DNA from 2 places in the Thermoanaerobacter kivui genome. Region 2 is predicted to be linked to the other one. Evidence: a T-box and tRNA genes for the amino acid it is inferred to sense, from the RefSeq annotation. Region 2 holds a T-box; the other holds one or more tRNA genes.
The links. A T-box is a leader RNA that pairs with one kind of tRNA and senses whether it is charged. The one in region 2 lies ahead of thrS (threonine--tRNA ligase), so its partner is inferred to be a tRNA-Thr.
Positions count from the first base shown of each region.

Region 1: it has a tRNA-Thr gene. The T-box ahead of thrS (threonine--tRNA ligase) is inferred to sense a tRNA for this amino acid. The anticodon was not compared.

Region 1 is NZ_CP009170.1:1,978,632-1,985,770, forward strand. It holds gene rplA (50S ribosomal protein L1) at 1-148, opposite strand, end outside; gene rplK (50S ribosomal protein L11) at 195-617, opposite strand; gene nusG (transcription termination/antitermination protein NusG) at 664-1,188, opposite strand; gene secE (preprotein translocase subunit SecE) at 1,221-1,418, opposite strand; gene rpmG (50S ribosomal protein L33) at 1,448-1,597, opposite strand; gene tuf (elongation factor Tu) at 1,783-2,985, opposite strand; tRNA gene TKV_RS10120 (tRNA-Thr) at 3,410-3,485, opposite strand; gene sigH (RNA polymerase sporulation sigma factor SigH) at 3,546-4,190, opposite strand; gene TKV_RS10130 (NYN domain-containing protein) at 4,271-4,771, opposite strand; gene rlmB (23S rRNA (guanosine(2251)-2'-O)-methyltransferase RlmB) at 4,783-5,520, opposite strand; gene TKV_RS10140 (Mini-ribonuclease 3) at 5,531-5,920, opposite strand; gene cysS (cysteine--tRNA ligase) at 5,943-7,139, opposite strand, start outside.
Region 2 is NZ_CP009170.1:1,523,055-1,530,193, reverse strand. It holds gene TKV_RS07770 (DUF6873 family GME fold protein) at 1-143, shown strand, start outside; gene ytxC (putative sporulation protein YtxC) at 200-1,078, shown strand; gene TKV_RS07760 (DUF445 domain-containing protein) at 1,161-1,760, shown strand; T-box leader at 1,812-2,003, shown strand; gene thrS (threonine--tRNA ligase) at 2,060-3,964, shown strand; gene TKV_RS07750 (MFS transporter) at 4,061-5,317, shown strand; gene TKV_RS07745 (chorismate synthase) at 5,314-6,366, shown strand; ribosomal protein L20 leader region at 6,460-6,580, shown strand; gene infC (translation initiation factor IF-3) at 6,561-7,112, shown strand.

The DNA.
Region 1 (7,139 bases), 460 kb from region 2:
CAACACCTAGTCTTACAGCTAAATCAATTGTTTCGTCAAAATTTGCCTTTGCAGTTTTCAAAACAATATCTATTGCTTCATCACTGGAATACTGCTGTGTTTTGTCATATAACTTTAAGCTCTCTAAATATTTTTTCCCACGTTTCATTTTCTAACCTCCTTGTGGTATTATCGGACTTTCCTCCCACTTATTTTTATACAATCTCTATACCCATGCTTCTTGCAGTACCTGCTATCATCCGCATAGCAGCCTCTATATCAGAAGCATTTAAGTCTTTCATCTTGATTTCAGCAATTTCTCTAAGCTGCTCCCTTGTAATTTTTCCTACTTTTTGTTTGTTAGGTTGCGGAGAACCTGACTCTATTCCAGCTGCCTTTTTGAGTAGCACAGCTGCTGGTGGAGTTTTAGTTATAAAACTAAATGACCTGTCTGCATATATTGTAATAACAACAGGAATTATTAGCCCTGCGTCTTTGGCTGTCCTTTCATTGAACTCTTTACAAAAAGCCATTATATTAACACCGTGAGGTCCTAAAGCAGTACCTACTGGTGGCGCAGGAGTAGCTTTTCCCGCTGGCAACTGTATTTTTACAACTGCTGCCACTTTCTTTGCCATGATTACACCTCCTTACCAAATTAAAATAGCTTATGAGTTTCTACTTTTATATTTTTTGAAGTTGTACAAGGTCAAATTCAACCGGTGTCTCTCTCCCAAACATGGAAATTAAAACTTTCGCCTTTTGTCTTTCTGGATAAATCTCTTGAACTACTCCAATAAAATTCTCAAAAGGCCCAGAAATAACCCTGACAGTATCTTTTACATTAAGGTCAACTGCAGTTGGAATCTCTTTTATACCTAAAGCTCTAACTTCCGCTTCAGTTAATGGTACAGGTTTAGATCCAGGGCCTACAAATCCTGTAACACCCCTGGTATTTCGCACAACGTACCAAGTATCATCTGTCATAACCATTTTCACCAAAACGTAACCCGGGAAAATCTTTCTCTCGACAGTTTTCTTTTTACCGTCTTTAATCTCAACAACTTTTTCCGTAGGTACGATGATTTGGTGAATTAAATGCTGCAAATTCCTATTCTCTACAATTTTCTCTAAATTAGCCTTAACTTTGTTTTCATATCCAGAATAGGTATGAACCACATACCACTTTGCATTTTCTTTTTCTGGCATAGTCAACCTCTGGGGACTCGCCCCAACCTCCTTTAAACTTTAATAATGAGCTTTAATAGATAACTAAAAACTGAGTCAATCAAAAAAATGAATACTGTAAAAAGAGCTACTACTATTAATACAATTTCCGTATAAGTTATCATAGTTTCTCTGCTTGGCCATGTCACCTTTTTCATTTCTGCCCTTACATCTTTGAAAAACTTGACAATTTTTCTTCCTTCACCGGCCATTTCCTCACATCCTCTTAAAGTTTTAAAAACTACTTAGTCTCTCTATGCAAGGTATGCTTTTTGCAGAATTTGCAGTATTTCATTAATTCTAACCTATCAGGGTCATTCTTCTTATTTTTTGTTGTATGATAGTTTCTATTCTTACACTCAGTACATGCCAATGTAATTTTTACTCTCAATTATTACACCTCCCGGTGATTCGACTGCTTAGTCAAATTTATCATAAATATAACTTCTTGTCAATCACCAAAAACAAAAAGTCTGTGTCAAAGATTTGTAGGTAGCTCATTAGTTGACATTTTGCACAGTTTGCTAAAGCATTGATTTAACTCAAAAGAAGCCAGGTTTGAACCCGGCTTCTTTTTTACTCTTCAATTGCTGACACAACGCCAGCACCTACTGTACGGCCGCCTTCTCTTATAGCAAACTTCAAACCTTCCTCCATCGCTATCGGTGTTATTAACTCTACTTTTATCGTTACATGGTCCCCTGGCATTACCATCTCTACTCCCTCTGGCAGGTGTATTACCCCTGTCACGTCTGTCGTCCTGAAGTAAAATTGTGGCCTGTATCCGTCAAAAAATGGTGTGTGCCTTCCTCCTTCTTCCTTCGTCAATACGTACACCTGTGCCTCAAACTTGGTGTGCGGCTTTATCGTCCCTGGCTTCGCCAATACTTGCCCTCTCTCTACTTCGTCCCTCTGTATTCCTCTTAATAACACTCCTATGTTGTCTCCCGCTTGCGCTTCGTCCATCGTCTTCCTGAACATCTCTACACCTGTCACTACTGTCTTCCTTAACTCCGTTGTAAGTCCTATTATCTCTACTTCGTCTCCTACCTTTATCTTCCCTCTCTCTACTCTACCTGTCGCTACTGTCCCTCTTCCTGTTATCGTAAATACATCCTCTACTGGCATTAAGAACGGTTTGTCTATATCCCTCTCTGGTGTCGGTATATAATTGTCTACTTCATCCATTAACTCCCATATCTTGCCGCACCATTGACATTCTCTCTTGCCACATCCGCATTCTAATGCCTTTAATGCTGACCCTACTACTATCGGTGTGTCATCTCCTGGAAAATCATATTCGTTCAACAATTCCCTTACTTCCATCTCTACTAATTCTATTAACTCCTCGTCGTCTACCATGTCCGCTTTGTTTAAAAATACTACTATATATGGCACTCCTACCTGCCTCGCTAATAGTATGTGCTCCCTCGTCTGTGGCATTGGACCGTCTGCCGCTGATACTACAAGTATTGCTCCATCCATCTGTGCTGCCCCTGTTATCATGTTCTTTACGTAGTCTGCGTGCCCTGGACAGTCTACGTGCGCATAGTGCCTCTTCTCTGTCTCATATTCTACGTGGGTCGTGTTTATTGTTATTCCTCTTGCCTTCTCCTCTGGCGCTTTGTCTATTTCATCATATCCCTTCGCTTCTGCCAATCCTATCTTTGATAATACCATCGTTATCGCTGATGTCAATGTCGTCTTCCCATGGTCTACGTGCCCTATCGTCCCTATGTTTACATGGGGTTTCTTCCTCTCAAATTTTTGCTTCGCCATCTTTATCCTCCTTTACAATAAACTTATCCTGGTGTTTCTTAAACCATGTCGCAAAAGCGACATTTTAATCTGTTGACAAAGTTCTATTTGTTGGCATTTTGCATCGTTCGTTCCAGTAACATCGCAGACTAAACTATCGCTCGACCTCGGGCTCAAGCGGGGTTCCGGGCACATTCGGCTCCGTGCCTCAGGTGCCCGCCTCCGCCATCCTTGGCTTCGGCCCCCCTTTCGCCTCTCGGTCTCGCTAAGTTTAGTTACTGCTCTGTTAAGTCACTCACTTATGCAAAATGCCAACATATCATAATGAGTTTGTCTACAGTCTGACATGTCGCAAAAGCGACATTTTATACATTTTGCGCTATGTACTTAAGCAAGCAACATATCCTCTACCCTCTATGATAAAAAAAAACATCAACAAGAAAATTGGAGCCCGCGACCGGGATCGAACCGGTGACCTCCGCCTTACCAAGGCGACGCTCTGCCTACTGAGCTACGTGGGCAAAAGGAGTATCACAACTCCGATTTTTGATTTTACTATAAAGTTTTCTAAATGTCAATAGTTAGCTGTTCCTCATTTCAAGATATCTTTCTAATTTTCTTTTGACCCTTTGCAGAGCATTATCTATGGATTTCACATGTCTGCTTAAATCTTCAGCGATTTCTTGATATGATTTACCATCTAAATATGATACCAAAACTTCCCACTCTAAGCCACTTAACAACTCTTCCATTTTGCTCTCAATATTAACGTATTCCTCTTTGCTTATTATTAATTCTTCAGGGTCAGAAATACATTCATTGGAGACAATATCCATAAGCGTTCTGTCAGACTCTTCATCAAAGATCGGCTTATTGAGGGAAACATAAGAATTCAAAGGTATGTGTTTTTGCCTTGTGGCAGTTTTGATAGCGGTGATAATTTGACGAGTTATGCATAATTCCGCAAAAGCCTTAAAAGAGGTGAGCTTATCACTTTTGTAATCGCGAATTGCCTTATAAAGCCCTATCATTCCTTCTTGCACAATGTCCTCTCTGTCTGCGCCGACTAAAAAATACGCTCGTGCTTTAGTTTTTACAAAGCTCTTATACCTATCGATAAGATACTCTAAGGCAGCCTCATCCCCCTTTTGAGCTTTAAAAACAATTTCTTCCTCCTGCATGTGGTCGTATGGTTCATAGTAGTCCTGCTGCGTCCCAGATTTCACCAATACCGCCCCATTTAATATTCAGGCAACTTTATACGTTATAATTATACATTACATTGGTAAAAGTAGTCAAGCTAATTTTAGCTGCTTTCTGACATTTTGCGCAACTTTTTTACGATTTCATCATCAAGGCGAGATTCCAAATTGTCTTTATAAATATTATTCACATAACTTTTCTTGTGACTTTCAATATATTTATTCATTTCTTCATAAAGCTCTCTGGCAGACATCCTTATTGCACCATGGGCTAAAACCACCTGTTGAATAGTCCAATCGGAACTCACCACAACCACCTGTTCCTTTTTAGACAATTCCACTACTTTTGACTCTATAAAATAATCCGCCGATTCTCCTTCTTTTGTATAAACTACCTCAATCCCATTAATTTCTTCGTGTTTTTCTAAACTTCCCTTTACATACATAGCATCAAAAACCAATATTATGTTTATACCTGAATACCCCTTAAAGTCAGCCAGCATATCAATCAATTTACTTCTTGCATCTTCCAAGCTTTTTTGTGCTTCCTCTTTAAGGACCTGCCAGTTGTTTATGACATTGTAACCATCTACAAGCATGTACATCTAATCACGCCTTACTTAATTCTTTTTGATACAATTTGATAAATCATCAGAGAAGCTGCAACAGAGGCATTGAGAGAATTTATATGCCCCCACATAGGAATTTTAACTACAAAATCGCAGTTTTGTAAAATTAATTTGGAAATCCCTTCTCCTTCACTTCCAATGACAAGCGCAAGGGGAATATCATAATCTAAATCTCCAAAACTTTTCTCTGCATTTGCTTCTGTGCCAACAATCCACAATCCTTTTTCCTTAAGTTTTTTTATAGTTTTATTTATATTAGATACCTTTGCAATTTTTACGTACTCAACTGCTCCTGCTGAAGTTTTCACCACAGTAGCATTAACGCCAACAGCTCGTCTTTTGGGAATTATGATCCCGTGAACTCCAAAAGCTTCTGCACTCCTTATGATCGCACCTAAATTATGGGGGTCTGTTATGCCATCAAGTATTACTAAAAAAGGCTTCTCTCCCTTTTGCTCAGCATATTCTAAAAGGTCTTCTACGTCAAAATATTTGTACAGAGCACATAAAGCTACAACTCCTTGATGATTCTGAAAATTAGAGAGTTTATCCAGCGTTTCATTATCAGTAGTTGAAACTACAATACCATTTTCTTTTGCAAGGTTTATTATTTTTGAAATATTTCCACCTGCAGTTTTAGAAACATAAATCTTTTCAATTTCTCTACCGCCTCTTATAGCTTCTATCACTGGATTTCTTCCAAAAATTATATTTTGTTCTTCCATAATTCCCACCTTATTCTTCATTGAATTGTACAGAAAGCTTGAGTATCTCTTCTAACCTTTTAAAATCTTTTGTAAGATACAAATAGCCAATTAAAGCCTCAAAAGCTGTAGCATATCTGTAATCTTGTACATCGGCGTTTTTAGGTATTGTAGCAGACTTTACATTTCTTCCTCTTTTTACAATGTCTTTTTCTTCTTCAGTGAGAAAATCGTAAATTCTTTTTATGGCGTTAGCTTGAGATTTGGCTTTAACATACTTGACCGTCTCTTTGTTCAAAAAGTGGACTGGACGATTGCTTTTGTTAACTGTCATTGTACGAATATAAAGGTCATAAACGCTATCTCCTATAAAAGCCAAAACGAGGGGTGATAGACTTAAAACCCCCTTTTTGTAAAAAATCCCTTATCTTCAAAATGTTTCATCAAACCTTTTTCCACCTTACTCCTTCTGGGGTATCTTCTAGTATTATTCCCCGTTCTTTTAATTTATCTCTTATCTCGTCAGCCAGTTTCCAATTCTTTTCTTTCCTTGCTTTTTGCCTTTCCTCTATTAAAGCCATTATTTCTTCATCATTTAGTTGTACTTCTGTGCCTTTATAAAAAAGCCCGAGAATTTCTGACGACTTTAAAAACACTTCTAAAATATATTCTATCAATTTCTTTGAAGAATTTCCACTAATATTTGTATTAGCTGTTTTTGCCATTTCAAATAAAACTGAAATAGCATCTGCTGTATTAAAATCGTCATCCATCGCTCTTTCAAATTCCTTTTTATATTCCTCAAATTTTTCAATCAACTGTTTCTCTTGTTCATTTAATTCCCTATCCTTGCACACATTAAGTAGATGTTTTAAATTACTTACAGCATTTGTCAACCTTTCATGAGCAGAATTTGCCTGCTCCATAAGGTCTAAGCTAAAATTAATAGGGCTTCTGTAATGAGCCATAAGCATAAAAAGTCTTAACACTTCAGGATTGTATTTTTCGGTCAGATCTCTTACTGTAAAGAAATTGCCTTTTGATTTTGACATTTTTTCATTGTTTATATTCAGATATCCTATGTGCATCCAATATTTAGAAAATGGAACTCCATAGGCTGCTTCACTTTGAGCAATTTCATTTTCGTGATGAGGAAAAATCAAATCAGGACCTCCTGCATGGATATCCAATGTTTTCCCCAAATATTTTGTAGACATAACAGAGCATTCTATATGCCAACCAGGCCTGCCTTTACCCCACGGGCTCTCCCAAGCCGGTTCACCGGGTTTTTGCGCTTTCCACAGCACAAAATCCATGGGGTTTTTCTTTTCCTCATTTACTTCTATCCTTGCTCCTGCCTCTAATTCTTCTATATTTTTGTGAGAAAGTTTGCCATAGTCCTTAAATTTAGCCGTTTCAAAATAAACATTGCCATTTACCACATAGGCATATCCTTTATCAATGAGAATTTTTATAAACTCAATTATGTCTTCTATATGCTCTGTAGCTTTGGGATGAACTGTGGCTCTCTTTATCCCTAAATTATCAGCATCTTTAAAATACTCTTCTATATACTTTTCCGCTACTTCTTTTGTAGTGATGTTTTCTTCCTGTGCTCTTTTAATTATTTTATCGTCAAT
Region 2 (7,139 bases):
AGAAATTGGCTGTGACTGGGTCGTTTAAGTCTCATAAAAATTATAAAAAAATTATTGAATTTTTGAATAAAAAAGGAGTAGAAATTGTTTATTTGACTTTTAATCAAATAAAAGACATTGGTTCCATCATCCCACTGATTTAAAGTCGGTAGAAAAGATAAAATAGACACATACTATTAACGAAGGGAGTGAGAAGAAATTGCAATTAATTTCCATAGGAGTTTCCAATGCTTTAAAATTAGATGGGGAAAATTTGAAACACGGTTTAAAAAGCCTGAGTGAAAAAGGTATAAAGGTTGCTGTGAATTCAAGTGTTTGCGGCCCTGTAACATATTATAATTTAAAAATCGAGGATAAGCCAACCTTTAATAATATTGCAAAGATTAGAAACTATATAGCTGAGGCTATTTCTGATATAATTGTAAATCAAATTGACAAAAGAATTATAAGAAAGTTAATCAACAAATATTACTATTATTTTACAGAAAGTGAAAAGGAACAGATAGAGAAAATTGCTTATAACATTATTGAAGACGATGTGAACAGGGAAACTTTTAAATTAATAAAAAGAGAACAAATTTTTGTTCTTGTGAGAGATTTTTTAAAGGAAAATGATTATATAGATATAGAAGGCTTTGTCAATTTTAGGCTTAGAGATTTTATTGGGGAGCTCAGTGAAATCACTGACAAAGCTGTGGATGAATTTTTAATGCAGAGGGAGTACAATGAGTTTATTGGCTTGCTGAAATACTTTGTGGAGTTGCAAGATTCAAAAATGGATGTGTTAAACATCGTTGTTGATAAAAATGGGAAATTCAAACTTTACAATGAAAACCATGAGCTTGTAAATAGCGATTTTATAAATGAGATATCTCTTGAGTTTAAAGATGGAACCATAAGCGACGAAGACATGCTTATGAGTACTATCATAACAATTGCTCCCAAAAAAATATTTTTCCATTCCATTAACAATATAAAAAACAAGGAAATTATAGAGACAATTAAAAAAGTTTTTTATGACAGAGTAGAAATTTGTTATGGTTGTGAACTGTGTTCAAATATTAAGTGTGAAAAATAACCCAGCTTTGCAGCTGGGTTTTAAAATTTATTAAAATTTGATATTATTATATTTGTTACTTTTTAAAGCTTGAGGTGGTGTGATGCAATTTTTAGTGAGGATGTTGTTTTTGGCTTCAGTTGGTGCGGCAATTGGGTGGTTTACGAATTTTGTGGCAGTGAAAATGCTGTTTAAACCTTTAAAACCAATAAAAATTTTAGGAATCGAGGTACAAGGTCTTATTCCTAAAAGAAAGTATGAAATTGCTAAATCAGTGGGAGAAATTGTGGAGAAAGAACTACTATCTTTTAATGATTTATGGGATAAGCTTTTGACAGACGAAAACAAGCAATTGTTATTATCTAATTTCAAATTAAAAGCTAAAGAAGTTACAGAAGGGAAACTGCCTTCTTTTCTTCCTAAAGGTGTAAAAGGAATAATATCAGCTTATATCAGTGATATTATCAATAAAGAAGTTGACGTTTTTTTAAACCATTCTTCTTATGAGTTAGCGGAAAGCATGTCCAAAAACTTCAGCATATCTCAAATTGTAGAAGAGAGGATAAGGGGTTTTGAGTTAGAAAAATTGGAAGAAGTGGTGATAAAGATTGCTCATAGCGAACTTTTTATGATAGAGCTTTTGGGAGGAGTTTTAGGATTTATAATTGGAATATTGCAGGCTCTCCTAATACAATTTTTATGAATTCTATTGACAAAAGCATTTTTGCAGGATATAATGATTAAAAAATTGAATATTAAGGCAATGAGGGGGAAAGTAGATATTTAAAGAACATCACAGAGATTGAATGACGTAGGCTGAGATCATTCAAATGTTCTGAATATCGAAGACCACCCCGGAGCTGCGGATGATAAATCCGATCGGTTATTCCGATATAATACCAGAGTATAAAAAAGAGTGGAACCGCAGATGACCTCTGCCTCTTTACGGGGTAAGAGGTTTTTTATTTAAGAAAATAAAAAAATTACAAAGGAGGGTGTTGCATGCTTATAACACTTAAAGATGGCACACAGAAGGAATTTGAAAGTGGCATGACAGTTTACGAAATAGCCAAGAGCATAAGCGAAAGGCTTGCAAAGGAAGCGGTAGGTGGAAAATTTAACGGAAAAGTGGTGGAGCTTACTACCAAAATTGAAGAAGATGGAAAACTTGAAATTTTGACTTTTGACGATGAGGATGGAAAAAAGATTTATTGGCATACTTCTTCTCACATTTTAGCGCAGGCTGTAAAAAGGCTTTTTAAAGATGTGAAATTGGCAATTGGTCCGGCTATAGACAATGGTTTTTATTATGACTTTGATACAGAAAGGCCTTTTACCACAGAAGACTTTGAAGCTATAGAACAGGAAATGAATAGAATTATAAAAGAAGATTATAAGTTGGAAAGGTTTGTCCTTCCTAAAGATGAAGCGATAGAATTGATGAAAGAAAAATATGAACCTTATAAAGTGGAGCTTATAGAAGAAATACCAGAAGGAGAGGAAATTTCTTTTTACAAGCAAGGAGAATTTACTGACCTTTGTGCTGGGCCCCATCTTATGTCAACAGGCATGGTAAAAACTGTTAAATTGTTGTCAGTTGCTGGAGCCTACTGGAAAGGCGACGAAAAAAATAAAATGCTTCAAAGAATATATGGAATAAGTTTTCCTAAAAAAAGCATGTTAGATCAATATTTACATATGTTAGAGGAAGCTAAAAAGAGAGACCATAGAAAATTAGGGAAAGAGTTAGATTTGTTTAGTATCCACCCTGAAGGACCAGGTTTTCCTTTTTTCCATCCTAAGGGAATGATTATAAGAAACATTTTAGAAGATTTTTGGCGAAAAGAACATATAAAGCATGGTTATCAGGAAATAAAAACTCCTATAATTTTGAATGAAGAATTATGGCGTAGGTCAGGACACTGGGACCACTATAAAGAGAATATGTATTTCACTGAAATAGACGGAGAGACTTATGCAATAAAGCCTATGAATTGCCCTGGAGCAATGCTTGTTTACAAGTCTACAATGCACAGTTACAGGGATTTGCCTTTGAGACTTTGTGAATTGGGTTTAGTGCATAGACATGAACTCTCAGGAGTTTTGCATGGGCTTATGAGAGTAAGAAGTTTTACTCAGGATGATGCTCACTTGTTTATGACTCCTGAGCAGGTTGAAGATGAAATTTTAGGGGTTATAAATTTAGTGGATTATTTCTATAAAATTTTTGGCTTTGAGTATTTTGTTGAATTGTCTACACGTCCTGAAAATTCTATGGGGTCTGATGAAGACTGGGAATTGGCTACAAATGCTTTGATTTCTGCTTTAAATCGTGTGAATTTACCATATAAAGTTAATGAGGGGGATGGTGCATTTTACGGGCCCAAAATAGATTTTCATTTAAAAGACAGCATAGGTCGTACATGGCAATGTGGAACTATCCAATTAGATTTCCAGATGCCTGAAAGGTTTGAACTGGAGTATATAGGCCCAGATGGAGAAAAACACAGACCTATAATGTTGCACAGGGTAATTTACGGAAGTATAGAAAGATTTATTGGAATTCTTACTGAACATTTTGCAGGGGCTTTCCCAACTTGGCTGGCGCCAGTACAAGTTAGAGTTTTGCCTATATCTGATAAACACTATGCTTATGCCCAAAATGTATACGGGCGTCTGTTGGAAAATGACATAAGAGCTGAATTAGACGACAGAAATGAAAAAATAGGATACAAAATACGAGAGGCACAACTTCAAAAGATTCCTTATATGCTGATTGTAGGGGATAAAGAAGTAGAACAAGGGACAGTATCTTTAAGGTCAAGAAAAGAAGGGGATCTAGGCGATATTTCCTTAAATGAGTTTATAGAAAAAATTCTTAAAGAAATCGCCACAAAAGCTTTATAAAATCAAAATGCTCCTTTAAAGGGGCATTTTGATTTATTGAAAGAATTTAAAAAACGTGGTAATCTAAAATTAAAATATTAATTTTGAGGGAGAGGTATGAAAAAGAAGCTAGAAGTTTACAAGCATTTGAGATATAACATAAAAATGAATATGATAAATGGCCTTGCATGGGCTATAGGCTTTAATATGGTTAACCCTTTTATTGGAATATATGCCATAAAATTGGGAGCCGACGACTTTCAGGTGTCTCTTTTAAACTCTCTTCCTGCGCTTATGGTGGTAATTGGAGTAATTCCTGTAACTTATTTGATTAATAGCTTAAAGGATGTTCATAAATTTGCTTATACAGTACTGTATATTGCACGAACTTTTTATTTTTTGCTTGCTCTTGCTCCGTTTTTTAATAAAGAGCTCCAACCGTGGGTGGTAGTCGTGTTGGTGGGAGTAATGAATTTACCTTCTATGGCAGTTGGTATGTGTTGGCAGTCTTTTATGAGTGAATTAATTCCTCCAGAATATAGAAGTAAAGTTTTCGCTGATAGAAATTTTTGGACGACAATTGTGGCAACAATTACAGTTTTGGTAACAGGATGGTTGCTTGATAAAATAGTTTTCCCTATTAATTATCAAGTAGTATTTACTGTTGCATTTATTTTCGGATTAATAGAATCTTATTATTTTTCAAGGTTTCATGTAGTAGAAAGGGATTTGGATGAAGCCAAGTCCGGAAGTTTTTATGAAGCTTTTAGAAACATGTTTGAGTCTAAGAAATTCATATATTTTAATGTAACTTCTTTTATATATTATTTTGCATGGATGATGGCTTGGCCCATTTTTACCATATATAAGGTAAATTTTTTGCATGCTAACAATGCATGGATGAGTATATTTACTATTGTTTCCTCTATTGGTTCTATTTTAGCTTTTTACAAATGGGCTGACCTGTCCAACAAAAGGGGAAACGGATTTGCTGTTGCATTAAGTGCATTGCTTCTAGGATTTATTCCCCTCATGTGGGCTACAGCTAAAAACCTTTATGTTGGCGCTATTTTTGATTTTTTAGGGGGTATAGCTGTAGGAGGTTATAACATGTTGCTCTTAAATTGGCTGTTAGAGCTTTTACCTCCTACTTCAGAAAAAATGAGTTACATCGCCGTGTTTACACTAATTACTCAAATTTCCGCTTTTATTGCTCCTATGTTTGGAATGTGGCTTTATACACAAATGGGTTATGTAGCTTTTATGATTTTAACAGGTATTGCAAGAATAGTAGTGAGTATTTTGTACTTTTTAGTAGCTAATTATGAAGATGAGATTAAAGAAATTGAAGCAAAGCAAGGAGGAAAAGTATGAGATATATTACTGCAGGGGAATCCCATGGGGAAGCTTTAATTGCTATTATTGAAGGCCTTCCATCAAATCTCTTTATTGACGTAGAATTTATAAATAATGAGCTTAAAAGAAGGCAAGGGGGTTATGGAAGAGGGGGAAGAATGGCTATTGAAAAAGATGAAGTACACATCTTGAGTGGAGTAAGACATGGCAAGACTATCGGAGCACCTCTTACATTGGAGATTATAAATAGAGATTATACAAATTGGAAAGATAAAGAAATTCCGCCTATAACAAGACCACGCCCTGGTCATGCAGACCTTGCAGGAGCAATAAAGTACAATCAGAGAGATTTGAGAAATATTTTGGAACGTTCAAGTGCGAGAGAGACAGCTGCGAGAGTGGCAGTAGGAAGTGTAGCAAAATTGCTTCTTAAAGAATTAAATATATTCATAAAGAGTAAAGTTTTAGAAATAGGTGGAATAACAGTTGAAGAAGAGTGGCCAAAGATTATTGAAGCAGCTAAATCAAAAGGAGATACCTTAGGAGGTATAATAGAAATAGTAATAGAGGGTGTGCCAATTGGTTTGGGAAGTCATGTGCAATGGGACAGAAAATTAGATGCGCTTTTAGCTTATCATGTCATGAGTGTACAGGCGATTAAGGCTGTAGAAATAGGCTTGGGTTTTGAAGCAGCAAGAAAACCTGGCTCTTTAGTCCATGATGAAATATATTATGACGAAGAAAGAGGATTTTATAGGAAGACCAACAATGCAGGAGGAATTGAAGGTGGAATTTCAAATGGAAATCCTATAGTTATAAGAGCTGCTATGAAGCCAATTCCTACTCTTTTAAAACCCCTTACTTCTATTGACATAAATACTAAAGAGGAAGTAAAAGCTGCTTATGAGCGTTCAGATGTGACTGCTGTTGAAGCTGCTGCCTGTGTTTTAGAAGCAGTTTGTGCTTGGGTGATTGCTGATGAATGCCTTAAAAAATTTGGCGGTGATTCAATTGAGGAACTAAAGAAAAATTATGATGCATATTTAGTATATGTAAAAAATTTTTAAATCTCCAAAATGGAGGTTATTTGACTAAAAGATTAGCAAAGGCAATCTAAAATAATTATTGACAAAAAAATAAAATAATGATAAACTAAAAAAGCGAATAAGTAGAAGCGCCCGCTTCTCACCTTTCACCGCCGGTGCAAAGGTTTCATAAAATGGACTTATTTTTTATAAGGGAGTGAAGCGGGTACGTTTGTATCCGCTTTTATTTTTTCACAAATTTTAGGAGGTGCGTATTTATTAACAAAGAGCTGCAGGTCAATGAGGAAATAAGGGACAAGGAAGTAAGGTTAATCGATCAGGATGGAAAGCAAATAGGTATTATGTCTGCCAAGGAAGCTTACAAAATTGCACAAGAGCGACATCTTGATTTGGTTAAGATTGCCCCGCAAGCCAATCCGCCTGTGTGTAAATTGATGGATTTTGGTAAGTACAGATATGAGCTTAGCAAAAGGGAAAAAGAGGCAAAGAAAAAGCAAAAAGTGATAAATGTAAAAGAAATAAGGATGTCTCCGACTATTGAAGACCATGACTTTGCTGTAAAATTAAAAAGTGCTATTAAATTTTTAAAAGAAGGAAACAAAGTAAAAGTTACCATAAGATTTAGAGGAAGAGAAGCAACTCATACGGGAATAGCTGAAGAAGTTTTAAATAGATTTGCTCAGCAGATTAGTGAATATGGTGTTGTAGAAAAAGCTCCTGACATGGAGGGGCGAAATTTAATGATGGTATTAACACCTAAAAATTAACAATGTTGCCATAAGGAGGATTAAATT